One region of the Streptomyces sp. ALB3 genome, then DNA from elsewhere that is predicted to be linked to it. Evidence: riboswitches for the same ligand, from Rfam matches in the RefSeq annotation. Region 1 holds a riboswitch; each other region holds the start of a gene.

Region 1 (3,201 bases):
TCCCCCTCCGGGGCGTGCGGCGCTGTCGAGGGCGTCTCCGCCGGACGCTCGCGCCCTCCGTCATGGCCTGACGCCACCACGGCGACGAGCCCGAGCACGACGGCCACGGCAGCGACGCGCCCGGCGGCCCGGAGCGTCCATCCCGGAAGCGAACCTCCCCGCCGCCGCCCCGGGACGGGCAGCCGTTCGGCCCGTCGGGCCGGGCGCACCAAGCGCATCACCAGCAGGACGGCGACCGGCAGTTGCAGCAGCCACAGCACCGTGCGCGGCCACTCGCCGTACCAGACGTTCGTGCCGTACAACAGCGTGTGCCACACGGACAGCACGTACACGACGATCACGAACCGGTGCAGCCGTCGCCAGGTGTTGGCGCCGATGCGGTGCCGTACGTAGAACAGCAGGCCGAGGGGAACCGCGAGATACAGGGCGCCCTGCCCGATCGGGATCGCGATCCGGCCGGTTCCCGAGTCGTACCACCCCGGCACGAACGAGTCCGCGAAACCCACCCAGAGGCGTTCGAGCCAGGCCAGTTCGGCCTCGTAGCGCACGAGTTCGGCCGCGAACATCAGCGCGTGCGCGAACATCAGCGCCATCGTCGTCAGACTCGTGGTGCGATGCCACCGCTCCAGGACCTGTGGGGAGCCGGGTATCCAGGCGGGGCGCTGCCCCGAGAGCAGCAGGCCGAGCATGACCGTGCCCCATGCCCACAACAGCGCCGACCACCCGAAGGCCTGGCTCAGCAGGTACATCCAGTACGTACCCGCGTCGGCCATGAACGGCATGACCGCCACCGTGGCCGAGTCCCCCGACTCCACGCGTGCGTAGAGGAAGACGAACACCGCCGCTGTGACACCGAACGCGACACCCGCTTCGGGCAGCACGGCCCTCAGGTCGGTCCTCAGGGTCACGCGACCGGCGGCTTGCCGGTCGTGTCCGGCCGGCTCTGAGCCTTCTTCGTCGTCGGGCGTCGTTTCTGACAGCATCCCTGGGCCCCCTGGGCACCGACCGCAGAGGGGCGGTGCGTGTGTGTCGTAAGAGAATCCAGTGTCGCTGGAGAAACCGGTGACACCGAGGCTTATTCCGGCCAGAGCACGGCCACCGCCCCAGGCAGCACGCCTGCCGCGGGGTCTTCCGTCCGCGGACGCCGTCAGCACGCGCACCGGGAGGGCAGCGGCTTCCCTCCTGCGACCCGAATCGACTCGCAGCACACGCACACTCACACGCGTACCAACCGCATCAGGCCAAGCGGCCGTGTGCCCCTGTCGCAGGGCCGCGAGCGCCCTCTACTGTGGGGTGCGCAGTCGGTTCGCGCCTCCTGTCCGTGACGCCCGGACACCCGGTGGCGCGACGCAAGAGGGAACCCGGTGAGAATCCGGGACTGTCCCGCAACGGTGAGTGGGAACGACAGCCGTCGCCAGCCAGGGCCTGGCCGAGGTCCGGGAGAGCGACGGCCGGCAGGTGCCCGCCGGGTTCCCGGCGAGCACGCCCACGAGTCCGGAGACCTGCCACTGCGCCCGCGCGTCGCGTGGGCTGTGCACGGTGACCTCGAGGACTGGGTCGGCGGTACGGACGGTCGCGCGGCGCACCACGGCCGCGCTCCTCTCTCCGGCCGGTCTTCATGGATCGGACCAGGAGGAGGACGAGTTGCCGTCCACGCGCAGCCACGTCGTCCGCGGCGGAAGTCCGGCCGTGCACCGCCGGCCCGTACGGGGCGGATCGTGCTGACTCCGGCCGGGGGCCCCCGCGCGCTGCCGTCCGCGGCGCCCGCCACCGTGTCCGGTGTCTGTCACGGCACTCTGGGCGAGCTGTACCAGGGCCCGCTGCGGGCGGCCGGCGCCCCGGACATCGCCCTGGTGTCCTTTCCCGTGGACCGCCACTCCTGGGTCCACTTCACCCGGGGCACGGGCACGCCCGGCCTGTCGGGTCTCGGGGAGAAGTCGGCGACGGCAGCACGCCTCTTCCTGGACCACTACCGGCTCACCCTGCCGACGGGGCACTGGAGCACGCACTCCGACCTCCGGGTGGGTGTGGGGATGGCCAGTTCGACCGCGGACATCGTCGCGACACTGCGTTGCCTGTTCCAGTTGTTCTCCCTGCCCTACGACGAGGGCGTGGTCCTCACCGTCCTGGCCGCGATCGAGCGGGCCGACAGCGTCTTCCTCGACGAGTTCGCGCTCCACCTCAGCGGACGGCACCGGGTGATCAGACGCCTGGGCACGGCGTTCGGCTTCCACACCGCGTTCGTCACCGAGCCCGGGACGGTGGACACCGACGCGGTCACCGCCTCGCTGCTGGAGCACTACCGACGGCGCGGAGAGGAGTACGAGCGGTGCCTGACCGACCTGCTCAAGGGTTTCGACTCAGGCGATCCGGCCGCCGTCGCCCGTGCGGCGACGGTCAGCGCGACGCTGTCACAGCAGGTGCTCCCCAAGACGCACTTCCACGAACTCTTCTCGCAGCAGGAGCGGTTCGGTGCGGCCGGGATCTTCGTCGCCCACACCGGCTGCCTGATCGGCTATCTGTTCCCCCGGCGTCTCGGGGCCGCGCACAAGTCCGAACTTTCCGCCTTCTTCCGTTCGCTCGGCTATCAGTGCTCATTCGTCCAAGGAGGATACGGATGATCCACCCCCATATCGCCGATGCCCTCAAGGTCCCCGACCTCGTCCGGCTCACCGACGGCGTGATCCTGATCCGCTTCGAGTCGATGAAGATCTACTCGGCGCTGGAGGCCGTCCGTCATCTCCTCGGCCGGGGCACGATCCGCCCCGGACAGACCCTGATCGACAGCTCCAGCGGTATCTACGCCTACGCCCTCGCGCTGGCCTGCCACCGGTACGGCCTGCGGTGCCACATCGTGGCGTCCACCACCGTCGACGTCACCACGCTCGCCCAGTTGGAGATCCTCGGCGCCGTCGTGGAACAGGTGAGACCGACACGCGATCTCAAACACGACCAGGAACTGCGGGTGCGCCGGGTGAAGGAGATCCTCGCCGAGCATCCCGGCCACCACTGGATGCGCCAGTACCACGACGACATCCACTACCTGGGTTACCACGGCGTCGCCGACCGGGTGGCGGATGCCTTCCCCGGCCGGAAGCTGACCGTGGTCGGCGGCGTGGGGTCGGGCGCGTCGACCGGCGGCATCGTGGAACACCTGCGAAGAACTGATCCCACCGTGCGCCTGGTGGGCATCCAGCCGTT
Region 2 (3,201 bases), on a different contig from region 1:
GTGACGAACGCGCCGAGGTTGACCGACCCGAGGTTGCAGACGGCCGTCTCGCCGTCGTCGGTGACCTCCAGGATCTCGGTGCACAGGTTCGAGGAGTGCACCACGCGGCCCGGCTCGGCGGTCTGGTTCGCGGTGCGGTTGGAGGCGTCCTTGAACGTCATCCAGCCCTGGCCGGTCTGGGCGAGCGTCCGCATCATCCGCCCGTACAGCTCACGGGCCGGGAGTGTCCTGCGGGCGAGCCCCCTGGCCTCGGCGGCCCGGTACGCGGTGTCGAACGCGTCGCCCCACAGGTCCACCAGCTCGGGAGCGTCCGCCGGGGAGAACAGCGACCACTGCGTGTCCGCCTCCACGCGGCGCATGAACTCGTCCGGGATCCAGTGCGCCAGGTTGAGGTTGTGCGTACGCCGCTGGTCCTCACCGGTGTTGTCGCGCAGCTCCAGGAACTCCTCGATGTCCGCGTGCCAGGTCTCCAGGTAGACGGCCGCGGCACCCTTGCGGCGGCCCCCCTGGTTGACCGCGGCGACGGAGGCGTCGAGCGTCTTCAGGAACGGCACGATGCCGTTGGAATGGCCGTTGGTGCCACGGATGAGTGACCCCCGGGCGCGAATACGGGAGTAGGAGAGCCCGATGCCGCCCGCGTGCTTGGAGAGGCGTGCCACCTGGTGGTACCGGTCGTAGATCGAGTCGAGCTCGTCCAGCGGTGAGTCCAGCAGGTAACAGGACGACATCTGCGGGTGGCGGGTGCCGGAGTTGAACAGGGTGGGGGAGGAGGGCAGGTAGTCGAGCCGGTTCATCAGGCCGTACAGCGCTGCCACTTCCTCCAGGGCGCGCTCCGAGGTGTCCTCGGCCAGCCCCGCGGCGACGCGCAGCATGAAGTGCTGCGGGGTCTCGACGACCTGGCGGGTGAGGGGGTGGCGCAGCAGGTAGCGGCTGTACAGGGTCCGCAGCCCGAAGTAGCCGAAGCGGTCGTCGGCACCGTCGGCGAGTGCCTGGCCGACCAGTGCGTCGAGGGCGGCGGAGTGCAGCGCGACGAACTCCGCCGTACGGTCCGCGATGAGGCCCTCGCGGTGCCCGACGGCGACCGACGACGAGAAGGAGACGGCGCCCTGGCCGGCGGCCTCGTCCGCGACGGCCCGGGTGAGCAGCCGGGCGGCGAGCCGGGAGTAGGCCGGGTCCTCGGAGATCAGACCGGCGGCGGCCTCGGTGGCCAGCGAGCGCAACTCGGCCTCGTCCGAACCGGCGTTGCGGCCGCGCAGCGCGGCCGCCGCGACACGTCCGGGGTCGGTGCCGGGCAGGTCGGCGGTGAGGCCGGTCAGGGTCCGCAGCAGGGCGGTCCCGGGCGCGTCGTTCGTGCGGCCTTCGGATTCCGCGGCTGACACCGGGTCGGCTGGCGCGATGGTCACTGGGGCTATCCCTCGCTCGGCTCGGGGCCTGCGGGAGCGGGGCAGCCGGACACGGCGGCGTCCGGGAAAGGGCGCACGGCGCACGGCGTCCACCGGCCCTCCGCGGGGCCCGGACGTCTCGGCGTCCGGTTCGGTCGAGCCGGACGCACTGTCGACAGGTCTTCGGACTTCGGGGTGCGCAGAAGCACACCCATCACACCGTTGCGGGACAGTTCCGGATTCGCACCGGATTCCCCTGCGGCGACAGCGAGGTCGAGCATACATGTGGGGGCTCCTGATTGAAGAAGCCCCCACATGTTGTGTCGGGGTAGGTCAGAGCTCCAGCCGGTATGTCAGGAGTGGGAGGTCCGGGAGCGGGCACCAGTCCCGCTCCGGGGTCCGTACGAAGCCGAGGCGCCGGTAGATCCTGTGGGCGCCCAGCATGGCCGGCTGCGTCGAGAGGACCAGCCCGGAGAGTCCTCCGGCGGCCCGCGCCCGGTCGACGCAGGCCCGTACGAGCGCCTCGCCCGCGCCCCGTCCGCGGGCCTCGGGCGAGACGGCGAGCATCCGGAACTCCGCCTCGTCCTGACTGGCGACGTCCGCCCACGGGCTGCCGGGAGCCACGTAGGTGACGCCGCCCAGCAAGCGGCCGTCGGCGTCCAGCGCGACCAGCACCTCGGCCTCGGCCGCCCGCCGCTCCACGGCGCGAAGCTGATCCAGATAGGGGTCCCCGGCGCCGAGGTCCAGGAGCCCGTCGCCGAGGTAGGCCTGGGCGGTGATCTCGCCCAGAGCCTCGAACTGAGCGGGCCGGACCGGCCTGATCGATACGTCCATGCACGGCAGTCTGCCGCAGACGACCGGCGGGGCGCGCCCCGGTTCCGGACGCCCGGCGGCACCGGGCCGCCGCCGGGGACGACGCCGTCCCGGCAGGGCGGGCCCTGCCGGGACGGAGGATGTCGACGCGCGAGGGCGCGGGGGAGGTCAGTGACCCCCGGGGGCGCCCGCCGTGGCCGGCGGGAGCTCGGCCTTGACGCCCGGGTCGCCGATGTCAGCCGTGTAGTCGGACGGGGAGGTCTCGTCCACGCCGGCAGGAGCCTTCAGCGCGTTGAGGACGAAGGTCAGCACGATCACGACGACGAGGTTCAGCACGAACGCGGTGAGACCGATGTAGCCGATCTCGCCGATTCCCGGGATCTCCTTGGAGGACCCGCCGAAGTGCTTCTGGGTCGGGCTGGCGACGCCGTAGGCGGCCACCGTGCCGTAGATCATGCCGACCGCCCAGCCCGCTATCAGGGCCCAGCGGTGGAACCACCGGGTGAACAGTCCGCCCACCAGGGCCGGCATCGTCTGGAGGATCCAGATGCCGCCCAGCAGCTGGAAGTTGATCGCGACCGTCTTGTCCATGGTGAGGACGAAGGCGAGCGCGCCGACCTTGACCAGCAGCGAGACCAGCTTGGAGACCTTGGTCTCCTGCGCCGGGGTCGCGTCGGGCTTGATGAAGTCCTTGTAGATGTTGCGGGTGAAGAGGTTCGCCGCGGCGATCGACATGATCGCGGCCGGCACCAGGGCGCCGATTCCGATCGCGGCGAAGGCCACACCCGCGAACCAGTCGGGGAACATGTTCTCGAAGAGCTGGGGGATCGCGAGCTGGCCGTTGTCCACCTTGATCCCGGCGGCGATCGCCATGAACCCGAGCAGGGCCAGCAGTCCCAGCATCAGCGAGTACAGCGGCAGGATCGTGGTGTTGCGCCGGATCACGTCACGGCTGCGGCTGGAGAGCGTCGCCGTGATCGAGTGCGGGTACATGAAGAGGGCCAGC
Region 3 (3,201 bases), on a different contig from region 1:
CGGTCGATGTCGCCGACCACCAGCACGGGAAAGCGCGCCGCCCGGGCGATGCCCATGTTCACGATGTCCGTACGCCGCAGGTTGATCTCCGCCGGGCTCCCCGCCCCCTCGCAGATCACGGCGTCGTACGTGGCCCGCAACTGCTCCAGACAGTCCGTGACCGTCCCCAGCAGAGCCTCCTGCCGCCCCCCGTGGTAGCCGCGCGCACTCATCTCGCCGACCGGCTTCCCCATCAGGACGACCTGGCTCGACCGGTCGCCTCCGGGCTTGAGGAGCACCGGGTTCATCAGCGCCGACGGCTCCACCCGGGCGGCCTGCGCCTGCATCGCCTGGGCGCGGCCGATCTCCGCGCCCTCCCGGGTGACGAAGGAGTTCAGCGACATGTTCTGCGCCTTGAACGGCGCGACCTTCACCCCCCGGCGCACCAGCCACCGGCAGATCCCCGCGGTGACGACGCTCTTGCCCGCGTCCGACGTGGTTCCCGCGACCAGCAGCCCGCCGCTCATCCGACTCTCCGTCCCATGGCCAGCCGTCCCGCCGCACACACGGCGAGGGCCAGCACACTCACACGGCGCGACAGCCGCACCGCGCGTTCGATGTCCGTGACCCGCACGTCCCGGCCGGCCTCCCCGTTGAGCACCGGCCGGTGCTCGACCCGTCCGCCGTAGGCGAGGGTGCCGCCGAGACGCACGCCGAGCGCCCCCGCGAACGAGGCCTCCACCGGACCCGCGTTGGGGCTGGGATGCCTGCCCGCGTCGGCCCGCCAGGCCCGGACGGCCGCACGCGGGCGCCCCCCGGCGGCCACGGCGAGCACGGCGGTGAGCCGGGCCCCGGGCCAGCCGGCGACGTCGTCGAGCCGGGCCGAAGCCCAGCCGTAGCGCCGGTAGCGGGGCGACTTGTGCCCGACCATGGCGTCGAGCGTGTTGACGGCGCGGAAACCGACGAGTCCGGGCACACCGCCGAGCGCCCCCCACACCAGGGCCCCCACCACGGCGTCGGAGGTGTTCTCGGCGACGGACTCCACCACCGCGCGGGCGATCTGCCGCTCGTCCAGCGCCTGCGGGTCACGGCCGCACAGATGCGGCAGCCGCTCCCGGGCGAGCCCGACGTCCCCGGCGGCCAGGGCGTCACCGATGGCACGGGCCTCGCGGCCCAGCGACGTGCCCCCGACGACGGCCCAGGTGGCGGCGGCCGTCAGTGCCACGGAGGCGGCGGGACGGTCGCGTACGGCACGGGCGGCCAGCGCGGCGGCGCCCGTCGCGCCACCGGCGCAGACGAGCGTGTGCAGGGCGCCCCAGCCGCGGTGATCGCGCCACAGCCGGTTCTCGGCGCCCGCCGCCGCACGCCCGAAGGCCGCGACGGGGTGGCCCCGCCGGGGATCACCGAGCAGCAGGTCGCCGATGAGACCGGCGGCGGCGCCGTACGCGAAGATGCGGTCGGCTCGCACGGCTCAGCCGGCCGTCGCGCCTCGGCGGGCCTTCGCGGAAGAAGGTGGTACGACGACCGACAGGGGGCAGCCAGACATGGCGTTATGTCCTCACTCAGGGTCCGCGCCCTGGTTCGACGTGACGGCGACGAGAGTCTCCTGGCTCCCCGGATCCGCAGTTCCTCCGGCCTTCCAGTCCGCGGCGGCGGACCGTGACTTCCGTATGGAGGCTGCTCCCCGGTGACAGTGGCGGGACCGCGCCGGATTCGCACCGGCTTCCTCTCCTGTCGCCGTAATGGCTCCGGCAGTCCACCATGCCCCGCGAACGCCCGTCAACCTGCCGTTGACCTGCGAGGCTCAGTGTGCCCGGACGCACACCGGGCCGGACACGAGGTGTGTCCGGCCCGGTGTGCGTGTCCCGCGCGGGGTCAGGCGACGATCAGGTAGATCCCGTACGCGACCGCCGCCGCGCACAGCCCGAAGCAGAGGTACGCGCCACTGCGCACCAGGGCGCTCGAGCCGCCCCCCTGCGCCGTCGGCACCTGCCGGGCCAGGCCCGTGATGCCGAGGGTGAAGAGGCCGACCAGTGCGACGGTGACCACGAGGCTGACGCCGAAGACGGAGGCGAGGGCTGCCCAGTCGATGTTCATACGGATCTGTCCTTACACCGTGGCCGGGTCGGCCGGGGTTCCGGCCGTCGGAGCCGGGGCCGGGATGGTGGTCTTGAGTTCCGGTGCGACGGTACCGGCGGGCGGCGGGCTGACCGCCGAGATGGCGGTCGTGACGACGCCGGCGGGCTCGGTGTCCGCGTTCACGTTGGTGTGGTCGACCGGCTTGCGGCGCGACAGCAGCCAGATGGCGGCGGATCCCGCGACGAGGATCACGGCGACCACCCCGACGCCCCAGGGGCCCTGCTTGGTCAGGAACTCCGAGCCCGCACCGATCAGACCGGCGGCGGGAAGGGTCAGGCCCCACGCGACGAACATCCGGGTGGCGGTGGACCAGCGGACCGTGCCGCCCTTGCGTCCGAGACCCGCGCCCATGACGGCGCCCGAGCACGACTGCGTGGTGGAGAGGGAGAAGCCGAGGTGCGAGGAGGCCAGGATGACCGTGGCCGCACTCGTCTGGGCGGCGAAGCCCTGCGGCGGGCGGAGGTCGGTGAGACCGCTGCCCATGGTGCGGATGATGCGCCAGCCGCCGAGGTAGGTGCCCAGCGCGATGGCGATACCGGCGGACGCGATGACCCAGACCGGCGGGTTCGAGCCGGGGACCAGGACGCCGCCGGTGACCAGGGCCAGGGTGATGATGCCCATGGTCTTCTGCGCGTCGTTGGTGCCGTGGGCGAGCGACACGAGACCGGCCGAGGCGATCTGGCCCGCGCGGTACCCCTTGGCGGTCGACTTCAGCTGCGCCTCGTCGGTGATCTTCCGGTTGAGGCGGTACGTCAGCTTCGTGGCCAGCAGCGCGGCGACACCGGCGACGAGAGGCGCGGCGATCGCGGGCAGCAGGACCTTGGTGACGACGGTGCCGCCGTCGATCGAGGACCACCCCGCCGACATGACCGCGGCGCCGATGAGGCCGCCGAAGAGTGCGTGGGAGGAACTGGAGGGCAGGCCGACCAGCCAGGTCAGCAGGTTCCACAGGATCGCGCCGACGAGCGCGGCGAAGATGACCTCGGTTCTGAGGCCCTCCTCGTTGATGATCCCGCCGGAGATGGTCTTGGCCACCTCCACCGACAGGAACGCGCCGACGAGGTTGAGAACGGCGGACATGGC
Region 4 (3,201 bases), on a different contig from region 1:
CTCACACCCGCCGGCCCCAGCAGCAGGGCCAGAGCGGTGACGAGGACGAGTGCCGCGCCGGGCCAGGACGGCAGTGAGATCGCCAGGACGGTGAGTCCCGGACCGAGCACGGCCTTGTCCACGGGGTGACGGCGGCGCCAGCGACTGCTGTGCGCCGCCGCGTCGATCGGCAGCACGTGGCTCAGTTCCTCCGGGCCGCGGACTCCCCGGCACCGGCACCGGCACCGGCACCGGCACCGGCACCGGCACCGGCACCGGCACCGGCACCGGCACCGGCACCGGCACCGGCACCGGCACCGGCTTCGGCGGCGGTGCCGGCCTGCTGTGCGAGCGCGCGCAGCTCGCCCTGACGGCGTCCGCGCCGTACGCCGAAGTAGTAGGCCAGGACGCCTGCGCCGAGCGCTGCCTGAAGCGCGAACAGCGCCGACTCGATCTCACCGGACGGCGGTTCGTACAGGGGGGAGAACCAGGGCTCGTAGTCGGGATCGATCTCCGTGATCGCTGTCTCCGCCTGGGCGTCGGCGCCCGCGAACGGCTCCTTCTCGTCGTCGCCGAGGCCGAGGGCCAGCGGCATGACGGCCAGCGCCGCCACGACGAGCAGCAGGAGCAGGTTGATCTTCGTGTTCCTGGTCATCGCGCCGCCGCCTCCGTCCCGGCCGCCCCGGCCCGGGGCCGCTTGCCGGCGAGGAAGACGCCGAGCCTGGTCAGATCTCCCTTGCTGGACTGCACGAGGAGCCGCATGACCAGCACGGTCAGAAGCCCTTCGCTCACCGCGAGCGGAATCTGGGTGACCGCGAAGATGGAGCCGAACTTGCCGAGCGCACCGACGAACCCGCTGCCCGGGTCCGGGAAGGCGAGCGCCAGCTGCACACTGGTGACGCAGTAGGTGGAGAGGTCGGCGACGAACGCCCCGAAGAAGACCGCCACCATCAGCGGTACCTCGTACCGGCGCAGCAACCGGTAGACCGCGTATCCCGCCCACGGGCCGACGACCGCCATCGAGAAGACGTTGGCGCCGAGCGTCGTCAGGCCGCCGTGGGCCAACAGCAGTGCTTGGAACAGCAGGGTGATGGTGCCCAGGACCGCCATGACCGGCGGGCGGAACAGGATGGCTCCCAGCCCCGTGCCGGTGGGATGCGAACAACTCCCCGTGACCGAGGGGATCTTCAGTGCCGAGAGGACGAACGTGAAGGCCCCGGAAGCTCCCAGGAGCAGCGTGCTCTCAGGATTCTCCCTCACCTCACGCGTCAGTGACCGGACTCCGTGGACGACGAACGGCGCGGACGCGACACCCCAGGCGATCGCGTGCGCCGGGGGCAGGAAACCCTCGGCTATGTGCATGACGCAGCAGACCCTCTCCAGCACCTCGTGGATGGTTGAAGTGCCTTGGCCGGTCTCCTGGCTTACGGGTACCACCGCCCGAACTCCGCCTTCCCGGGTCACAAGGACCCAGTGGCTGCCCGCGAGGGCCGGAGCCGGACTTCCCGATCACAGTGGCGAGGGCCGCACCGGCATCACACCGATTTCCCGTTCACCAAGGCGTGGTGACAGTAGTGCCAGGTGGGGGCGGATGACAAGCGGGAACCCGCCGGGAGCGGCATGCGCCGAGCGGCCGGAGGCCGGGCCCCGGCAGGGCGGTGCCGGGGCAGGGCGCGACGGCCCGGTGAGGAGGGGCCGGAGCCGGTACACGGGGAAAAGGCCGGCGGCGGCGTGTACGCCGGTGAGGTCCCCGGCCGAGCGGAGGCTGCCGCACAGGACGCCCGACGAGTACGGCCCACCGGGCGGGAGGCCTGGTGTGCAGCCGCCCGGCGAGCCGCGAGCCGCCCGCCGGCACCCGGGCCGCCTCGCCGTCCGGCACGCCCGGCGGGTTCGTCCCGTGACGGCCAGTCGGATCGTTTTGGCGCGGCGGATGGCGGACACCGGCCGGTATTTCCCGTCCGCAGCGTTATTCGGGGGAACAGTCGGTCGACACAACCCCCACGGAGAAGGAGCGCAGGCCATGACCGACACCGAGAGCGGCCGGCCCGATGAGGACGCGGAGCGTCCCGTACTGACCAACCGGCAGGGGCATCCGGTCTACGACAACCAGAACCAGCGCACGGTCGGCGCCCGCGGCCCCGCGACCCTGGAGAACTACCAGTTCCTGGAGAAGATCAGCCACTTCGACCGCGAGCGCATCCCGGAGCGCGTCGTGCACGCCCGCGGAGTGACCACGTACGGCTACTTCGAGGCGTACGGCAAGTGGGGTGACGAACCCATCAGCCGGTACACCCGCGCCAAGCTGTTCCAGGAAGCCGGCAAGCGCACGGACGTGGCCGTTCGCTTCTCCACCGTGATCGGTGGCCGGGACTCCTCCGAGGCGGCCCGTGACCCGCGGGGGTTCGCCGTGAAGTTCTACACGGAGGACGGCAACTGGGACATGGTCGGCAACAATCTGGGCGTCTTCTTCATCCGGGACGCCATCAAGTTCCCCGACGTCATCCACGCGCTCAAGCCCGACCCCGTCAGCCACGAGCAGAAGCCCGCCCGGATCTTCGACTTCATGTCGCAGACGCCGGAGAGCATGCACATGCTGGTCAACCTGTTCAGCCCGCGCGGCATCCCGGCCGACTACCGGCACATGCAGGGATTCGGGGTCAACACCTACAAGTGGGTGAACGACGAAGGCCACACCGTGCTGGTCAAGTACCACTGGATGCCCAAGCAGGGCGTCGCCAGCATGACGGAGGAGGACGCGGCGAACGTCCAGGCCACCGAACTGGGGCACGCGACGAAGGACCTCTACGAGGCGATCGGGCGCGGTGACTTCCCCGAATGGGAACTCGTCGTCCAGATGATGTCCGACGACGAGCACCCCGAGCTGGACTTCGACCCGCTGGACGACACGAAGACCTGGCCCGAGCAGGACTTCCCCCCGCGTCCGGTGGGACGCATGGTCCTCAACCGGGTCCCGGACAACTACTTCGCCGAGAACGAGCAGGTCTCGTTCGGAACCGGTGTGCTGGTCGACGGGCTCGACTTCTCGGACGACAAGATGCTGGTCGGCCGTACGTTCTCGTACAGCGACACCCAGCGCTACCGAGTGGGCCCGAACTACCTGCAGCTCCCGGTCAACCGGGCCAAGAACGCACGCGTGGCCACCAACCAGCGGGACGGCCTGATGGCGTACGACAACGGCCATCAGGGTGAGAACCCCGAGGT

The links. Region 1 has a riboswitch for cobalamin ahead of ACHFIV_RS15010 (GHMP family kinase ATP-binding protein). Riboswitches for the same ligand answer to the same signal wherever they lie in the genome.
Region 2: it holds a riboswitch for cobalamin, as region 1 does, so the genes downstream of both, ACHFIV_RS04495 (ribonucleoside-diphosphate reductase subunit alpha) here and ACHFIV_RS15010 (GHMP family kinase ATP-binding protein) in region 1, are expected to answer to the same signal.
Region 3: it holds a riboswitch for cobalamin, as region 1 does, so the genes downstream of both, ACHFIV_RS21995 (cobalamin biosynthesis protein) here and ACHFIV_RS15010 (GHMP family kinase ATP-binding protein) in region 1, are expected to answer to the same signal.
Region 4: it holds a riboswitch for cobalamin, as region 1 does, so the genes downstream of both, ACHFIV_RS23920 (energy-coupling factor ABC transporter permease) here and ACHFIV_RS15010 (GHMP family kinase ATP-binding protein) in region 1, are expected to answer to the same signal.

The regions. Positions count from the first base shown of each region.
Region 1 covers NZ_JBISCE010000026.1:657,848-661,048, forward strand. The annotation lists gene ACHFIV_RS15005 (ferric reductase-like transmembrane domain-containing protein) at 1-983, opposite strand, end outside; cobalamin riboswitch at 1,286-1,523, shown strand; gene ACHFIV_RS15010 (GHMP family kinase ATP-binding protein) at 1,719-2,621, shown strand; gene ACHFIV_RS15015 (cysteine synthase family protein) at 2,618-3,201, shown strand, end outside.
Region 2 covers NZ_JBISCE010000003.1:568,594-571,794, forward strand. The annotation lists gene ACHFIV_RS04495 (ribonucleoside-diphosphate reductase subunit alpha) at 1-1,403, opposite strand, end outside; cobalamin riboswitch at 1,540-1,663, opposite strand; gene ACHFIV_RS04500 (GNAT family N-acetyltransferase) at 1,716-2,216, opposite strand; gene mctP (monocarboxylate uptake permease MctP) at 2,364-3,201, opposite strand, start outside.
Region 3 covers NZ_JBISCE010000035.1:51,221-54,421, reverse strand. The annotation lists gene ACHFIV_RS22000 (cobyric acid synthase) at 1-506, opposite strand, end outside; gene ACHFIV_RS21995 (cobalamin biosynthesis protein) at 503-1,447, opposite strand; cobalamin riboswitch at 1,579-1,708, opposite strand; gene ACHFIV_RS21990 (hypothetical protein) at 1,855-2,076, opposite strand; gene ACHFIV_RS21985 (anion permease) at 2,089-3,201, opposite strand, start outside.
Region 4 covers NZ_JBISCE010000038.1:22,947-26,147, reverse strand. The annotation lists gene cbiQ (cobalt ECF transporter T component CbiQ) at 1-176, opposite strand, end outside; gene ACHFIV_RS23925 (energy-coupling factor ABC transporter substrate-binding protein) at 182-634, opposite strand; gene ACHFIV_RS23920 (energy-coupling factor ABC transporter permease) at 631-1,341, opposite strand; cobalamin riboswitch at 1,372-1,554, opposite strand; gene ACHFIV_RS23915 (catalase) at 2,000-3,201, shown strand, end outside.